DNA from 4 places in the Streptomyces sp. NBC_01537 genome. Region 4 is predicted to be linked to each of the others. Evidence: riboswitches for the same ligand, from Rfam matches in the RefSeq annotation. Region 4 holds a riboswitch; each other region holds the start of a gene.

Region 1 (4,109 bases), 1.4 Mb from region 4:
GGGCGTTCGACGAGTTCCTCGTCCATGCGCTCCCCGCCGCCCGCGCCCAGCGCGACTGGACGCCCGAGGACGGGCCGCTGCCCTCGCTCTACATCAGCCACGGCGCGCCCCCGCTCTTCGACGACGAACACTGGATGCGGGAGCTCTTCGGCTGGGCGCAGGCCCTCCCCAGGCCCCGGAGCATCCTGATCGTCTCCGCGCACTGGGAGTCCGAGTCGCTCACCCTGTCGGCCCCCGCCGCGCACACCCCGCTGGTGTACGACTTCGGCGGTTTCGACCGGCGGTACTACACGATGACGTACGACACCCCCGACGCGAGCGCTCTCGCGCGGCGGGTGGCCGGGACGATGCCCGACGGCGTACCGCTCCACCAGCACCGGAGCCGCGGGCTCGACCACGGGGCCTGGGTGCCGCTCAAGGTCATGTACCCCCTCGCCGACATCCCCGTCCTCCAGCTCAGCATGCCCACGCAGGACCCCGACGGGCTCCTGGCGATCGGCGCGCGGCTGCGCTCGCTGCGGGAGGAGGGCGTCCTGGTGATCGGCTCCGGCTTCATGACCCACGGCCTGCCGTTCATCACCCGCGAGATGCTCGCCGGCGCCGTGCCCTCCTGGTCCTCGGACTTCGACGCCTGGGCGGCCGACGCGCTCGCCCGCGGCGACGTCGACGAACTCGCCGCCTACCGCTCCAAGGCGCCCGGCATGCCCTACGCCCACCCCACCGCCGACCACTTCATCCCGCTGTTCGTCACCCTGGGCGCCGCCACCCGGGCCGACCGGGCGGTGGAGACCGCCGTCGACGGCTACGCGATCGGCTTCTCCAAGCGTTCCTTCCAGGCCGCGTAACACACCGACAGACCGCCAGACCATCATCGGAGACGACTGCCATGACGACCGACCGCGCCGAAGCGACCATCAAGGCCCTGCGCACCGGCCACGACGAACTCGCCGCCCTGGTGGGCGGGTTCACCTCTGACGACCTCGCGCGCCCCTCGGGCGCCTCGGAGTGGGACATATCCCAGGTCCTGAGCCACCTCGGCAGCGGCGCGGAGATCGGCCTCGCCACCCTCGAAGGCGCTGTCGCAGGCACGGGCAACCCCGGCGGCGAGTTCAACCAGTCCGTCTGGGCCCGCTGGAACGCCATGTCGCCGGCCGAGCGCGCCGAGGGCTTCCTCACCGCCAACGAGGCCCTCGTCCTGCGCTACGAGGGCCTCGACGCCGCCGCCCGCGCCGACCTGCGCATCGACCTGGGCTTCCTGCCCGCCCCGGTCGACGTGGCCACCGCCGGCGGCCTGCGGCTCAGCGAATTCGCCCACCACGCCTGGGATGTCAAGGTCGGCTTCGACCCCACGGCTGCCCTGGCGCCTGAGGCGACCGAGCTGCTGCTCGACCAGATCGCCATGCTCATCGGCTTCCTCGGCAAGCCGGCCGCCCTCGACGGCCGCCAGGTCGCCCTCGCCGTCCATGTCACCGCCCCGGACCGCTCCTTCGGCCTCGGCCTCCACGACACCGCCGCCCTCACCGACACCCCCGCCGAGCCCGACGCCGTCCTCACCGCCCCCGCCGAGTGGTGGCTCCGCGCCGTCACCGGCCGCCACGCCCCGCACCACACCCCCGCCACCGTCGCGCTCACCGGCGACGCGATCACCCTGGACGACCTGCGCCGCGTCTTCCCCGGCTTCTGACCTGCCGGTTCCGGCCGTCAGCCCTGCGCGGCTGACGGCCGGTCCATTGCTCATCTAGCCGACCGCCGTTGACGGATGACGGCGGCCCTCAGTAAAGTTGCATGCGGCATCGAGTGTCAGCGTCAAGCCCTGGCTTGCTGACCGGCAACCCTCGTACGCGGTGGGGTGCTCCAGGTGAAAGCCCGGCAGGGTCGCTGGCTCTGCAAGCGCGTGGCCCCGTGACCGGGGTCCGAGATCTGGAGGATCATGGTGCGGCACAGTGTCGACCTGAACGCCTCGATCGCGACCGCGCCCGCGTTCTCCCGGTTCTCCCGCCGACGTCACATCGACCTGCAGCGCATCACCAGCTGCCTGTGTCACGGCTGACCGCGTCCCACCCTCCTGACTGACGTCTGTCGTCCGTTTCGGCTTCCGCGGGCAGCGCTCTGCGGGCTCTCACGGACCTTTCCTGTCTGAACCCTCTTGACCCGGATTGGGTCGACCGCACACGCGGTCCGCCATGTCCGCATCTCCGCATGGGCGCGTGCCTGGTGACTTTCGAGTAGGAGAAACGATTCCGTGAAACCGCATCCGGATTCCAGAGCCACCCGGTGGACCGCGCCGGCCGCGCTCGTGACGGCCGCCGTACTGTCGCTGAGCGCCTGCTCGTCGAGCAGCGGGAGCAGCTCCGGCTCGGGCGGCGACGGGGGCCAGGCCAAGGCCGGTGGCACGCTGACGTTCGCGGTGGGCTCCGATGCCGGCTGCGTGGATCCGCAGCAGGTGGGCAGCAACGACACGATCTACTCGCTGCGGCAGATCGTGGACTCGCTCACCGACCAGGACCCCAGGACCGGCAAGATAGTGCCGTGGCTGGCGAAGAGCTGGGACATCAGCTCGGACGCGACGACGTTCACCTTCCACCTGCGATCGGGTGTCACCTTCAGCGACGGGTCACCGCTGACCGCGCAGGTGGTCAAGGACAACTTCGACGCGGTGCCGAAGCTCGGCGCCCTGGGCGTGCTGGCCGAGGGGTACCTGAGCGGCCTGCAGAGCACCACCGTCGTCGACCCGCTCACGGTCCGCGTCAAGTTCGGGCAGCCCAACGCACAGTTCCTGCAGGCCACGTCGACGCACTCGCTGGGTATCGAGTCGTCGGCGAGTGCGAAGGAGAGCCCGCAGGAGAAGTGCAGCAAGGGTGTGGTCGGCTCCGGGCCGTTCGTGCTGAAGAGCTACGTGCAGAACCAGTCGATCAACCTGGCCAAGCGCGGCAAGTACGCCTGGGGTTCCTCGCTGTGGACCAAGAAGGGCGAGGCGTACCTGGACAAGCTGGTGTTCAAGGTGGTGCCCGAGGCGGGGGTGCGCACCGGCAGCCTCCAGTCCGGGCAGGTGGACGCGATCGGCAGCGTCGGCAAGGCCAATGAGGCGGCACTCAAGGGCGGCCGGGTGAACCTGCAACAGCGGGCCAATCCCGGCGTGGTGTTCAACCTGGGGCTGAACAACTCCCGGCCGCTGCTGAAGGACACGAAGGTGCGGCAGGCGATCGGGTTCGCCATCGACCGGCAGCAGATCGTCGACGCCGTTTTCCCGACCGGCACCCAGCCCGCGACCAGCATCCTGGCGCACACCACACCGGACTACGCGGACCTCGGCCCGGACCTGACCTTCGACGCGGCGAAGGCCAAGTCCCTGCTGGACTCGGCCGGCTGGAAGGCGGGCAGCGACGGCATCCGGTCGAAGAACGGCACCAGGCTGCGCCTGACCGTCAAGTGGTTCGCCAACGCGGCCACGAACCAGCCGGCGCTGGAGCTGATCCAGCAGCAGCTCAAGGCCGTCGGTGTCGACGTGGTGCTCAAGGAGCTGCAGATCACCCAGTTCGCCCCCACGCTGCAGTCCGGCGACTTCGACGCGGTGTGGGGCAACGTGACCCGCGCCGACCCGGACATCCTGCGCAGCTCGTACTCCACCAAGCTGTCCAACTTCTATCACCTGCCGGCGAGCGGGCTGGACTCCGCGCTGTCTCAGCAGGCGGCGACCACCGAGGCGGCCAAGCGGAAGCAACTGGTCGACCAGGCACAGCAGTTGATAGTGCAGAACGCCTACGTCGTTCCGGTGGTGGAACTGCAGACCCAGTTGGGAGTGGCAGAGAAGGTGCACAACCTCGACTTCGACGCCTCCAGCCGGATCCAGCTGCACGACACCTGGATCGGTTAGCGGCCGGCATGCGTGGCTATGTGGTCAAACGCCTCGCGCAGGCGTTCGGGGTGCTGTGGGCGGCCTACACGGTGTCGTTCCTCGTACTGGATTACCTGCCCGGTGATCCGGTCTCCGCGATGGCCGGCGCCGGAGCGGACTCGGGCCAGATCGATCCGGCGCAGATCGCCGCACTCCGGCATCAGTACGGCTTCGACAAACCAGTGCTGGTGCAGTACGCCGACAACCTCGGCAA
Region 2 (4,109 bases), 4.9 Mb from region 4:
ACCGCACCTCGCGGACCCGGGTCAGACCTCACCCCCTACAGCCCAGGGGGCGTGCGCCGGAACGCGTCGACCGCCGCCGAATGTATCTGCCTGACTGCCCTCTGCAACAGGTCAATCGGACGAGAATTCTGGGCATGTTCGAACGGAAAAAGGGGATGAATTAAGGGGAATCCGGGTCAAGTCGGACTGGACATAAGTAGCCAACGCGACAATCGTCGCGCTAATTTGGCGATAAATCGCTGTCCATCGAACGGCGCGGAATTGAGTTGCGCGGGATTCCAGGGCAACTGTACCGCCATTCAACTACCGCTCAGCACACAGGTGCCCCGTCCTCCCCACGGAGGACGGGGCACCTGCGCGGGCTTCGTCAGCCTCCGGCGACCGCCGGGATGATCGAGACGCTCGCGCCGTCCGCGACCGCCGTCAGCAGGCCCTCGGAGAAGCGGACGTCGTCGTCGTTCACGTACACGTTCACGAAGCGGCGCAGCTTGCCCGTGTCGTCCAGCACGCGGGCGGAGATGCCCGGGTGGTTCTTCTCCAGCGACTCGATGACCTCGGCCAGGGTCGCGCCGTCGGCCGGCACCTCGGCCTTTCCGTCGGTGTACGTACGAAGGATGGTCGGGATGCGTACGGAAGCGCTCATGATTCGGGGTTCACCTTCAGTCGGTGCAGGCGGTCAGTGGGAATCAGTGGGCCAGACCCGCCGCGCGGAACGCGTCCACGCTGGGCTTGATCGTCGCTGTCGGGCCGGTCGTCTCGGCGACGGCGTCGAGCGTCTTCAGGCCGTCGCCGGTGTTCAGGACGACCGTCTCGGCGGCCGGGTCCAGCTGGCCGTTCTCGATCAGCTTCTTCAGGACGCCGACCGTCACCCCGCCCGCCGTCTCGGCGAAGATGCCCTCGGTCCGGGCCAGCAGCTTGATCGCGTCCACGCACTGCTCGTCGGTGACGTCCTCGACCGCGCCGCCCGTGCGGCGGGCGATGTCGAGCACGTACGGGCCGTCGGCCGGGTTGCCGATCGCAAGCGACTTGGCGATGGTCTTCGGCTTCTGCGGGCGTACGACATCGTGCCCGGCCTTGAAGGCGGTGGAGACCGGCGAGCAGCCCTCGGCCTGGGCGCCGTAGATCTTGTAGGGCTTGTCGGCGACCAGCCCTAGCTTGATCAGCTCCTGCAGGCCCTTGTCGATCTTCGTGAGCTGGGAGCCGGAGGCGATCGGGATCACGATGTTGTCCGGGAGCCGCCAGCCGAGCTGCTCGCAGATCTCGTACGCGAGCGTCTTGGAGCCCTCGCCGTAGTAGGGGCGCAGATTGACGTTGACGAAGCCCCAGCCCTCGCCGATCGGGTCGCCGATCAGCTCGCTGCAGAAGCGGTTGACGTCGTCGTAGTTGCCCTCGATGCCGACCAGCTCGCCGCCGTAGACCGCGGCCATGACGACCTTGCCCGCCTCCAGGTCGTGCGGGATGAAGACGCACGAGCGGAATCCGGCGCGAGCGGCGGCGGCGCCGACCGCGCCCGCCAGGTTGCCGGTGGAGGAGCAGGACAAGGTGGTGAGGCCGAAGGTGCGGGCGGCCTCCAGGGCGATGGCGACGACCCGGTCCTTGAAGGAGTGGGTCGGGTTGCCGGAGTCGTCCTTGATGTGCAGGCCGCCGGTGATGCCCAGCTCGCGGGCCAGGTTGTCGGCCTTGACCAGCTTGGTGAAGCCGGGGTTGAGGTTCGGCTTGTCCGCCACGTCCGCCGGGACGGGCAGCAGGGGCGCGTAACGCCAGATGTTGTTCGGCCCGGCCTCGATCTGCTTGCGCAGGGACTCCGGGTCGCCGGTCGGGAGGTCGTACGCCACTTCGAGCGGCCCGAAACACTCCTCGCAGGCGAAGACCGGCGTCAGCGGGAAGCGCGTGCCGCACTCGCGACAGGACAGCGCGGCGGCGGGCCCGAAGGCGGAGGGGGTGGTGACAGCGGTTTCGATGGTCTGCGCAGCCATGGAGGCGAGGCCCTTTCTCCTCATCTTCCCCGCGGCGCATTTCGCCGCGAGACGGAATTGGCACCGTCCCCACCTGGACCTCGCGTGCGCGGTCGGCGGGAGGGTTGCCGGGGCTTCAACGGGCCGTTCCCTCTGCCCCTCTGGATGAGCGGTATGGCGGGTGGTGTAGCGTCCCCGCATTTGTGGTCGTGCGTCGTGACATGTGCCGTGTCGTCCGCCGTGCTCAAACGTAACAAACGCTGATCATCGCGGACATACGATGGTCATGTCTCGTGTTCAAGACTGTAACCGACGACCCCGAACCTGGTCATAGGTAGTCCGTCCATCGAGACAGATGTGACAGGCCGCCCTGCCGGAGGGGGGACATCTCCGACAGAACGGAGCCGCACGTGCTCGACGAGGTAGCCCGCTGGTTGCAGCGCAGGTCGTGGTCAGCAGACCGCCGGCCGATTTCCGCACTTCTCGCCGCCAAACGCTCGGCCGGCCCGAGCGGGACGGTGAGCGTCGTCCTGCCCGCGCTCAACGAGCAAGCCACCGTCGGGGCCATCGTGGAAACGATTCGCCGCGAGCTCATGAGTGATGCCGTACCGCTCGTCGACGAGCTGGTGGTGATGGATTCCGGCTCCACGGACCGCACCGCCGCCATCGCCGAGGCCGCCGGCGCGACCGTCGTCCACCGCGACTCGATACTCCCCCGGCTGCCGGCCCTGCCCGGCAAGGGCGAGGTCCTGTGGCGCTCCCTGCTGGCCACCAGCGGCGAGATAGTCGCCTTCGTCGACTCCGACCTGCGCGACTTCGACTCCCGCTTCGTCTCCGGCATCATCGGGCCGCTCCTGACCGACCCCGGCGTCCAGCTGGTCAAGGCCATGTACGACCGCCCCCTGGAAACCGGCGGCACGGTGGTTCCGGCCGGCGGCGGCCGGGTCACCGAGCTGGTCGCCAGGCCCCTGCTCAACATGCACTGGCCCCAGCTCGCCGGCTTCGTCCAGCCCCTCGGCGGCGAGTACGCCGCCCGGCGCTCACTCCTTGAGCAGCTCCCCTTCCCCGTCGGCTACGGCGTCGAGATCGGCATGCTCATCGACTCCCTCAACACCGTCGGGCTCGACGCCCTCGCCCAGGTCGACGTCGGCGTCCGCCACCACCGCCACCAGGACAGCCAGGCCCTGGGCCGGATGGCCGCCACGATTTACCGCACGGCTCAGCTCCGGCTCGCCCGTGGGCACCTCGTGCGGCCCGTCCTCACCCAGTTCGACCGCGACGAGGACGGCTTCACCCCCCGCGTCCACGACGTCGCGACGGAGGAGCGTCCGCCGATGCTCACCGTCCCGGAATACGCCAAGCGCAAGGCGGCGTAGTGGGCGCCCGCCTGCCCCCAGCCCTTGCCGGGTTGTGGGCAGGCGTTCCGCACGGCGAGCGCAGCGAGGTGGGGGTCCCCCCACGCGAAGCTGTGGGGGAGGGTGGGCACAACCCGGCCACGGACGCAAGGCCGCCCACGCACGGCCTGCCCCCGACCCCGATGGATGATCGCCGCTAGGCTGGCCGCATGGTCGCCGCAACGCATGCCGCCCGGGTACTGGTCGCGTCCAACCGAGGCCCCGTGTCGTACGCCCTCCACAAGGAGGACGCCTCGCTCACCGCCAAACGCGGCGGCGGTGGCCTCGTCTCCGGCCTAAGCGCGATCGGCCCCGACGCGGACGCCGTCTGGGTCTGCGCCGCACTGGGCGACGGCGACCGCGAAGCCGTACGCCGCGCGGAGCGCGGGCGCCTCGACCCGGCGGACAGCGGCGGCCAGCACGTGCGCATGCTGGACATCGACCCGGACACCTTCGCCGCCGCCTACAACGGCATCGCGAACTCCGTCCTGTGGTTCGTGCACCACATGCTCTTCCAGACCCCGCTGGAGCCCGTCTTCGACGCGGACTTCCGCAGCGAGTGGGCCGCGTACGAGGCCTACAACGCCGCCTTCGCCGACGCCCTCGCCGAGGAGGCCGCCGACGGCGCCGCCGTGCTCGTGCAGGACTACCACCTGGCCCTCGTGCCCAAGCTGCTGCGCGCCCGCCGCCCCGACCTGCACATCGGCCACTTCTCGCACACCCCGTGGGCGCCGCCGGACTACTTCCGCCTGCTGCCCGA
Region 3 (4,109 bases), 6.8 Mb from region 4:
CTCATCGGGATGTGCGCCCTCGTCTTCCTCATCGGCCCCGCGTCCGGCTTCAACCCGGCCTACGGCACCGGCTACCGCCACCTGCTGTGCGAGCAGAGCGCCTACTTCGCCCACTGGGGCGTCATCCCCGACGAGCTCTGGCACGGCCGCCTCCCCAGCGGCCGCCTTTCCCTCCCCCGCCACTGCACGGCCGCGCCCTTCACCAAGTCGCCGTTCCTCTCGGTCCTCACCGCCCTGTTCGTCCACGGCAGTTGGGTGCACCTGCTCGGCAACCTGCTCTTCCTCTACGTCTTCGGCGACAACGTCGAGGCCCGCATGGGCCGTGCCCGCTTCCTCCTCTTCTACGTCGTCGCCGGCTACCTCGCCACATACGGCTTCGCCGCCGCCCACGCCGGCTCCGCCCAGACCCTCGTCGGCGCCTCCGGGGCGATCTCCGGTGTCCTCGGCGCCTACCTCTTCCTCTATCCCAAGGCCCGGGTCACCAGCCTCTTCCCGTTCCTCTTCTTCCTCCCCCTGCGCTTCCCCGCCTGGATGGTCCTGTGCTTCTGGTTCGCCCTCCAGTGGCTCGCCTCCCAGACCACCCGCTCCGGCCCCGACGTCGCCTACCTGGCCCACATCGTCGGCTTCCTCTTCGGCTTCCTCTGCACCTGGGTGTGCTTCCGCCGACCCCCTAAGCTTGAGCCCGCGCCCGCCCCGCCGGGCACGACCCAGGCCACCCAAGGAGAACCTCAGCCGTGATCACCGCGATCGTCCTCATCCAGACCAGCGTCGACCGGATCCCCGAAATCGCGGAATCCATCGCCGCCCTCGACGGCGTCAGCGAGGTCTACTCCGTCACCGGCACCTACGACCTCGTCGCCATGGTCCGGGTCGCCCGCCACGACGACCTCGCCGATGTCATCCCCGGCCGCATCAGCAAGATCCCCGGCGTCGAGGCCACGGACACCCACGTGGCGTTCCGCACCTACTCCCAGCACGACCTCGAGGCCGCGTTCTCCATCGGCCTGGACGCGTAGCGTCCCTTCAGGTCCCTGTCAGTCCTGGGCCGGAACGCAGCGGCCGTTCTCCGTGCGGTAGTTCCACTTCGCACCGTCCCGCACGAGCTCGGCGACGGCCGCCAGAAAGCGGTCGACGTGCTCATCGGGCGTACCCGCGCCGAAGGAGACCCGGATGGCGTTCAGCGAGGCGTCTCCACCACAGTCCCCGGGCTCCTGGCGGTCGTCACCGAGCAGCGTACGAACCAGCGGGTGGGCGCAGAACAGACCGTCCCGCACACCGATGCCGTATTCAGCCGACAAAGCAGCGGCGAAGTGCGAGCTGTTCCAGCCCCGCACCACGAACGAGATGACACCGACCCTCGGAGCGTCATCCCCGAAAAGCGAGAGCACCTTCACCTCGGGCACCTCCGCCAGCCCGGCCCGCACCCGCCCCACCAGCTCCTGCTCCCGCTCCACCAGCCGGTCGAACCCGGCCTCGGTCAGCGCGCGGCACGCCGAAGCGATCGAGTAGACCCCGATCACATTGGGCGAACCCGCCTCATGCCGGGCAGCCGTCTCGTGCCACTCCACATCCACGCCACCGTCACCGCGCCGCGCCACCTTCCGCGAAGCGCCGCCGCCCGCCAGATACGGCTCGGCCTCCCGCAGCCAGTCCGCCCGCCCCGCCAGCACGCCCGACCCGAAGGGCGCGTACAGCTTGTGCCCGGAGAAAGCGACCCAGTCCACATCCAGCTCGGCGACATCCACCGGGTGATGCGGCGCCAACTGCGCCGCGTCGAGCACGATCCGCGCCCCATGCGCATGCGCGGCCGCCGCCAGCTCCCGTACGGGCCAGATCTCGCCGGTGACATTCGAAGCACCCGTCACACACACCAGCGCCGGACCCGGCTCCCGCCCCGCCAGCGCCGCGTCCAGCGCGGCAACCGCCTCGCCCGGGCTGCGCGGCGCGCTCAGGTACGTGACATCCGCGTCCCGCCACGGCAGCAGCGAGGCATGGTGCTCGGTCTCGAACACGTACGCCTTCGTGCCCGCCGGAACGGCCCCGGCCAGCAGGTTCAGCGAATCCGTCGTGGACCGCGTGAACACCACCTGGTCATCCGCCCGGCACCCCAGGAACTCCGCGACCGTGACCCGGCTCTGCTCGAACAGATCCGTCGACAACTGCGACAGATACCCCGCCCCCCGGTGCACGCTGCCGTAGTACGGCGCGTAGGCGGCCACGTCGTCCCACACGCGCTGCAGCGCGGGCGCGCTGGCGGCGTAGTCCAGGGCCGCGTAGGTGACCTCGCCACCGGTCACGATCGGCACGAGGACATCCCGGCCGAGAACGGGCAGAGGCGCACAAACAGACTGGTCGACAGACATGGCGAAGCTCCTGTGGGCAAAGCGGAGAAAAACACGAAGGACGAGGATTTGGGCCGAGCGGCCCTATCGCATTCGCTTGCTCATCGGAGAACTCCCGGATCGATCCGCGCTTGCCGTGAGCCTTGCTGCTCACAGCCTGGTCATCACCCGGGGCACCCCGCCGCAGAAGGAGGGTTGCCGGACAGCGAGCCGGGGCCTTTGCGCTGTCACTCGTGACCTGACGAGAAGTATGCCACGCGCTGCCGCGCGGGCAACCGGGGCGTCCGCATCCCGGACGGCCCGCCCCTGGGGCTCCGCCCCAGACCCCGAACGCCCTCCGGGCGTGTCCTCAATCGCCGGACGGGCTCAATAGGTGCCCCACGACGGCGGGAAAGCCACCGACGAACGGGAGGGCCGGCGTCGCAGGGGTGGGGGACTCCTATCCCGGACGCCCCCTCGCGGGCGCTGCGCTGGCTTCGAGCGGCTGCGCCGGACTCCGTCCGCCGACAACGAACGGGAGGGCCAGGGTCGCAGGGGTGGGGGATTCCTATCCTGGACGCCGCCCTCGCGGGCGCTGCGCTGGCTTCGAGCGGCTGCGCCGGACTCCGTCCGCCGACAACGAACGGGAGGGCCGGGGTCGCAGGGGTGGGGGACTCCTATCCCGGACGCCGCCCTCGCGGGCGCTGCGCTGGCTTCGGACGGCTGCGCCGGACTCCGTCCGCCGACAACGAACGGGAGGGCCGGGGTCGCAGGGGTGGGGGATTCCTATCCTGGACGCCGCCCTCGCGGGCGCTGCGCTGGCTTCGAGCGGCTGCGCCGGACTCCGTCCGCCGACAACGGACGGGAGGGCCGGGGTCGCAGGGGTGGGGGTCCTGGACGCTCCGCATATTTGCGTGCGGCATGCCGGGCAAGGCTGCGAACTGCCCGTCACGCACGTAAATATGTCGGTCCAGGACCCCCACCCCGGAGGCCCCGGACCGGCACCGTCAAACCGGGCCTACGCCTGCGTGGCCGCAGCCCACCGCTCCAGCGTCTTCGCGGCCGACCCGGAGTCGATCGACTCCTTCGCCCGCTCGATCCCAGCCGCGATCTGCTCGGTGAGCGTCCCCCCGCCCGGCTCGAACGCCACAAGCGCCGCAGCCGAGTTGAGCAGCACCGCGTCCCGCACCGGACCGGCCTCGCCGGCCAGCACACGCCGCGCGACATCCGCGTTGTACTCCGCGTCGGCGCCCCGCAGTGCCTCCACCGGCACCAGCTCAATCCCCACGTCCCGCGGGTCGAAAGGCACCTGCTCGACCTCGCCGCCCCGCACGACCCACACCTGGGAGGTGGCCGTGGTGGTCAGCTCATCAAGCCCGTCGTCACCGCGGAAAACCAACGCAGACGAACCCCGCCGCGCCAGGACGCCCGCGATCAGCCCCGCCATCCGGGTGTCGAAGCACCCCACCGCGGACGAGGTGACGCGGGCGGGATTGGTCAGCGGCCCAAGCAGATTGAAGGTCGTCGGAATACCCAGATCGCGCCGCGTCGGGGCGGCGAACCGCATCGCGGGGTGGAACTTCGCCGCGAAGCAGAACGTGATGCCGACCTCCTCGGCGACCGCGGCGACCCGCGCCGGGGCCAGGTCGAGGTTGATCCCGAGCCGCTCCAGCACATCCGACGAACCGCTCGCGGAGGACGCGGCGCGGTTGCCGTGCTTGACGACCTTCACACCGGCACCGGCGATGACGATCGCGGACATGGTCGAGATGTTCACCGTCTTGGCGC
Region 4 (4,109 bases):
AGACGGTGGCGACCAGCAGCAGCGGCACGATGTCGCCGGGATAGGTGCTGCCCATGCTCTGTACGGAGCCGAACAGGTCGAGCAGCGAGACGTAGAAGACCAGCGAGGTGCTCTTGACCAGGCCGATCAACTGGTTGACGTAGGAGGGGATGACGGCCCGCAGGGACTGGGGGAAGACGATCCGGGTGAACTGGTAGCGCCTGGGCAGGCCGAGGGCGGCGGCCGCCTCGTGCTGGCCCTGGTCGACGGAGAGGATGCCGGCCCGTACGACCTCGGCGGCGTAGGCGGCCTCGTTGAGGCTCAGTCCGATGACCGCCACCACCATGTCGGTGGCCAGCCGGGACTCGTCGAAGTGCACGAAGGCGGGTCCGAACGGCACTCCGAGACTCAACGTGTGATACAGCGCACTGAAGTTGTAGAGAAACAGCAGCACCACGATCAGCGGCACCGAGCGGAACAGCCAGATGTAGATCCAGCTCACCGCGCGCAGCACCGGACTCCTGGAGAGCCTCGCCAGCGCGAGCAGGATGCCGCCCAACAGGCCCAGCACAGCGCTGTACGCCGTCACCTCAAGGGTGATGAGCAGGCCGTCCACGATCACCGGGCGGACGAACCAGTACTGGAACCGGTCCCATTGGTAGAACGGGTTGGTGACCAGCCCGTGCGCGATCTGGGCGACCACGACCAGTACGACAGCGGTGGCGACCCACCGTCCCGGATGCCGCAGCGGAATCACGCGCTGGGCCGACAGCGGCCGCGGCGGGGGCAGGGTCGTGCCGGAAGGCACGACGGAGACAAGGGGCTCACTCATGGAGAACTCCAGAGAACGCGAACATTCCGGCCGCCGGGAGGACCACGGCACGGCGGAGGGGGATGCCCGGGCGTGGGAGAGCACGCCGTAACAGGATCGGGCGGGAGGAGGACGAGGACGACGCCGAAGGCGTGCGTCAGGAGGCCGTCAGCCCTGACAGAGGGCGCTGCGGCGGGTCGTACAGAGTGCGCTGCTGACACGGAGCAGGTCGATGTGGCGGGCCAGGTACGCCGCGACGCGGCCGTGACGCCGCCATGCGGCCATCCCGGGACCTGCGTACATCGCCGTCACCATCGCCATTCCGCCCCGTGGGGCCTCGCGCTTACCGAATGTCCTTCGGCCGGGTCGTCACCTGGGGCACCCCACCGCGATGCGAGGGTTGCCGGTCAGCAAGCCAGGGCTTGTCGCTGACACTCATGACCGTTCTGCGCCGAACCGTAGGGCGGTAACGGGCGAAAAGTCAACGCCGTCTCAGCCGCGATGCCTTCTTGACCGTCCATCGGGCCGCGCTCACACTGATGGACGACGGTCACGATTGTCAGCGCTCGCCGGGCAGGAACCTCTGCTCGGTGGGTCATCGGCCCCGGCCCGCTGACAGGCAACCCTTCCACCGCGACGGGGTGCCCCGGGTGACGACCAGGTCCCGCCGGTGCGGTGGGGCAAGTGCGGTCTCGCGTCCCGCGAGGCCCGAGGACGGGACCGGCGCAGATGCCCAGGACATCGCATGACTTCCAGCCGACGCCGACGCCGCTGCCGCGCCCGCGTTTGCTGACCAGGCGCCGCCACATCGATCTGCTCCGTCTCCGCAACGGCTGCTCTCCGACCGTCTGATCCGAAGGGTCCGAACGGTCCGCAACTACCGCACCCATGGAGAGAGCCATGTCCGAGACTTTCACCTCCCTGCGCTTCCGCGACCGGATCGGTGCCGGTCCGAGCCTCGGTTTCTACCCCGCGCCGCACCGCTACCACCTGTATCTCTCGCCCGGCTGTCCGCTCTCGCTGCGGGTCTCCATCACCCTCGGCCTGCTCGGGCTGGAGGACTCGGTCGGCACCACGGTCCTGTCCGACCCGGCGGGCGCCTGCGACGCGCTCGCGGCGGCGGCTCTGCGCACGGCCTACGAGACCACCCGTCACCACTACGACGGTCCGCTGACCGTACCCGCGCTGTGCGACCGGTGGAGCGGACGGGTCGTCAGCAACCACACGCCCGACATCCTCGACGACCTCGCCCTGCACTTCGCCGCCCCGGACGACACCGCTGCGCCACGGCTGCGGCCCGACGGCCTGGCCTCCGACATCGACGCCATCCGCGAGCTCCTCGACGGGGGCCTCCTCCAGGACACGGCGCTGGATCTGCTGGACGCCCAACTGGCCTCGGGGCCCTACATGCTGGGCGGGACACTGACCGCCGCGGACGTGGACGTGTGGGTCGCCCTCGCCCACGCGGACGCCGACGCCGACACCCAGCGGCGCATCGCCGGCCGCGACCGCCTCCGGTCGTACCTGCGGCGGCTGAGCGCCCACCCGGCCTTCCAGCGGATTCCGGGCCCGGAGGGAGAGCGGGAACACACTGCTCATGATCTGTGTTCAGTGGACAAGGATTGTGTCGGAGACCAAAGCCGGGTTACGGTGCTGGCAGGTCATGAGTGTCAGCGTCAAGCCCTGGCTTGCTGAACGGCAACCCTCCCACGCGGCGGGGTGCTCCAGGTGACGACCCGGCGGAGCCGATAACGGATCCGCAAGCGCGAGCCCGGGAAGGCGTGAGCCGGCCGGGACGGAGGTGACGGCAGTGCGGGGAGCCCCTGAGCGGCCCATGGTCACCACCAACACGTATTCGCGGCGGCACATCGATCTCCAGCGTGTCGCCGCCGCGCTGTGTCCGGCCCACGAAGACGTCGCCGCGCGGCGCACCACCGCCTGAGCGCTTTCGCTCCCTCTCGCCTTCTCATCCGCTTTTCGCCGACCCTCCACCCCGACTGAGCACGGGCGCGGACATCATTCGGCATGCTCACAGGAAGCAGTTCGCCCATGCCCCGAGCACCACACGCACCCCTCCACCTGGCCGTCGCCCTCGACGGCGCCGGCTGGCATCCGGCCGCCTGGCGCGAGTCCGACGCCCGGCGCGACGAGCTGTTCACCGCCGGCTACTGGGCCGGTCTCGTCGCCGAGGCCGAGCGGGGCCTGCTGGACTTCGTGACCATCGAGGACTCCCTGAGCCTGCAGTCCTCCCGGTTCGCGGGGCCGGACGGGCGCACCGACCAGGTGCGGGGGCGGCTGGACGCGGTACTGATTGCCGCCCGGGTGGCGCCGCTGACCAGGGCGATCGGGGTGATCCCCACCGCCGTGCTCACCCACACCGAGCCGTTCCACCTCTCGAAGGCGATCGCCACCCTGGACTACGTGAGCACCGGCCGGGCCGGGATCCAGGTGAGGGTCTCGGGACGCGACGACGAGGCCGCGCACTTCGGCCGCCGTACGCCGCCGGGGCTGCGCATCGAGGACCTGGCCTCGGCGACGGGACAGGAACTGCTGAAGGACCTCTTCGACGAGGCGGCGGACTACGTCGAGGTGTTGCGCCGGCTCTGGGACAGCTGGGAGGACGACGCGGAGATCCGCGACGTCGCCACCGGCCGCTTCATCGACCGCGACAAGCTGCACTACATCGACTTCGAAGGCCGGCACTTCAGCGTCAAGGGCCCCTCGATCACCCCGCGCCCGCCCCAGGGCCAGCCGGTCGTGGCGGCGCTGGGGCACGCGAGTGTCCCCTACCGGCTGATCGCCCGTTCGGCCGACCTCGGATTCGTCACGCCGCGCGACGCCGACGACGCCCGGAACATCGTCGCCGAGATCCGTACCGAACAGGCCGCCGCCGGCCGCGCCGGTGGGACGGTGCACGTCCTCGGCGACCTCGTGGTCCTCCTCGACGACGACCCCGCGGCCGCGGCCGAGCGCAAGGCCCGCCTGGACGAGCGCGCCGGCACCGAATACCGCAGCGACGCCCAGGTCTTCACCGGGACCCCGGCCCAACTCGCCGACCTCCTCCAGGAATGGGCCGAGGCCGGACTCACCGGCTTCCGGCTGCGGCCCGCCGCCCTGCCGCACGACCTGGAGCAGATCACCCGCCGCCTCGTGCCCGAACTCCAGCGCCGCGGCGCCTTCCGCACCGAGTACGAGGCCGGCACCCTGCGCGCACTGCTCGGCCTGCCCCGCCCCGCGAACCGCTACGCCGCCACCGCGAGCGAAGCCGCGAACGCCGCCGTCTCCGCCTGATCCGGAAGGACCGTACGACGACCATGAG

The links. Region 4 has a riboswitch for S-adenosylmethionine ahead of OG607_RS03415 (glutathione S-transferase C-terminal domain-containing protein). Riboswitches for the same ligand answer to the same signal wherever they lie in the genome.
Region 1: linked by a shared signal. The riboswitch ahead of OG607_RS09545 (putative leader peptide) and the one ahead of OG607_RS03415 (glutathione S-transferase C-terminal domain-containing protein) in region 4 are both predicted to bind S-adenosylmethionine.
Region 2: linked by a shared signal. The riboswitch ahead of thrC (threonine synthase) and the one ahead of OG607_RS03415 (glutathione S-transferase C-terminal domain-containing protein) in region 4 are both predicted to bind S-adenosylmethionine.
Region 3: linked by a shared signal. The riboswitch ahead of OG607_RS34525 (aminotransferase class V-fold PLP-dependent enzyme) and the one ahead of OG607_RS03415 (glutathione S-transferase C-terminal domain-containing protein) in region 4 are both predicted to bind S-adenosylmethionine.

Annotation. Positions count from the first base shown of each region.
Region 1 is NZ_CP109392.1:2,055,002-2,059,110, reverse strand. Features, by position in the region: gene OG607_RS09555 (dioxygenase) at 78-845, shown strand; gene OG607_RS09550 (maleylpyruvate isomerase family mycothiol-dependent enzyme) at 887-1,684, shown strand; SAM riboswitch class IV at 1,790-1,899, shown strand; gene OG607_RS09545 (putative leader peptide) at 1,931-2,050, shown strand; gene OG607_RS09540 (ABC transporter substrate-binding protein) at 2,243-3,874, shown strand; gene OG607_RS09535 (ABC transporter permease) at 3,883-4,109, shown strand, end outside.
Region 2 is NZ_CP109392.1:5,577,811-5,581,919, reverse strand. Features, by position in the region: gene OG607_RS25810 (ubiquitin-like small modifier protein 1) at 368-643, opposite strand; gene thrC (threonine synthase) at 687-1,976, opposite strand; SAM riboswitch class I at 1,994-2,127, opposite strand; gene OG607_RS25800 (glucosyl-3-phosphoglycerate synthase) at 2,366-3,331, shown strand; gene OG607_RS25795 (trehalose-6-phosphate synthase) at 3,520-4,109, shown strand, end outside.
Region 3 is NZ_CP109392.1:7,494,600-7,498,708, reverse strand. Features, by position in the region: gene OG607_RS34535 (rhomboid family intramembrane serine protease) at 1-738, shown strand, start outside; gene OG607_RS34530 (Lrp/AsnC family transcriptional regulator) at 735-1,016, shown strand; gene OG607_RS34525 (aminotransferase class V-fold PLP-dependent enzyme) at 1,035-2,363, opposite strand; SAM riboswitch class IV at 2,465-2,581, opposite strand; gene trpD (anthranilate phosphoribosyltransferase) at 3,340-4,109, opposite strand, start outside.
Region 4 is NZ_CP109392.1:675,490-679,598, forward strand. Features, by position in the region: gene OG607_RS03410 (amino acid ABC transporter permease) at 1-811, opposite strand, end outside; SAM riboswitch class IV at 1,125-1,233, opposite strand; SAM riboswitch class IV at 1,339-1,483, shown strand; gene OG607_RS03415 (glutathione S-transferase C-terminal domain-containing protein) at 1,691-2,485, shown strand; SAM riboswitch class IV at 2,450-2,562, shown strand; gene OG607_RS03420 (putative leader peptide) at 2,601-2,732, shown strand; gene OG607_RS03425 (LLM class flavin-dependent oxidoreductase) at 2,840-4,081, shown strand; gene OG607_RS03430 (NtaA/DmoA family FMN-dependent monooxygenase) at 4,105-4,109, shown strand, end outside.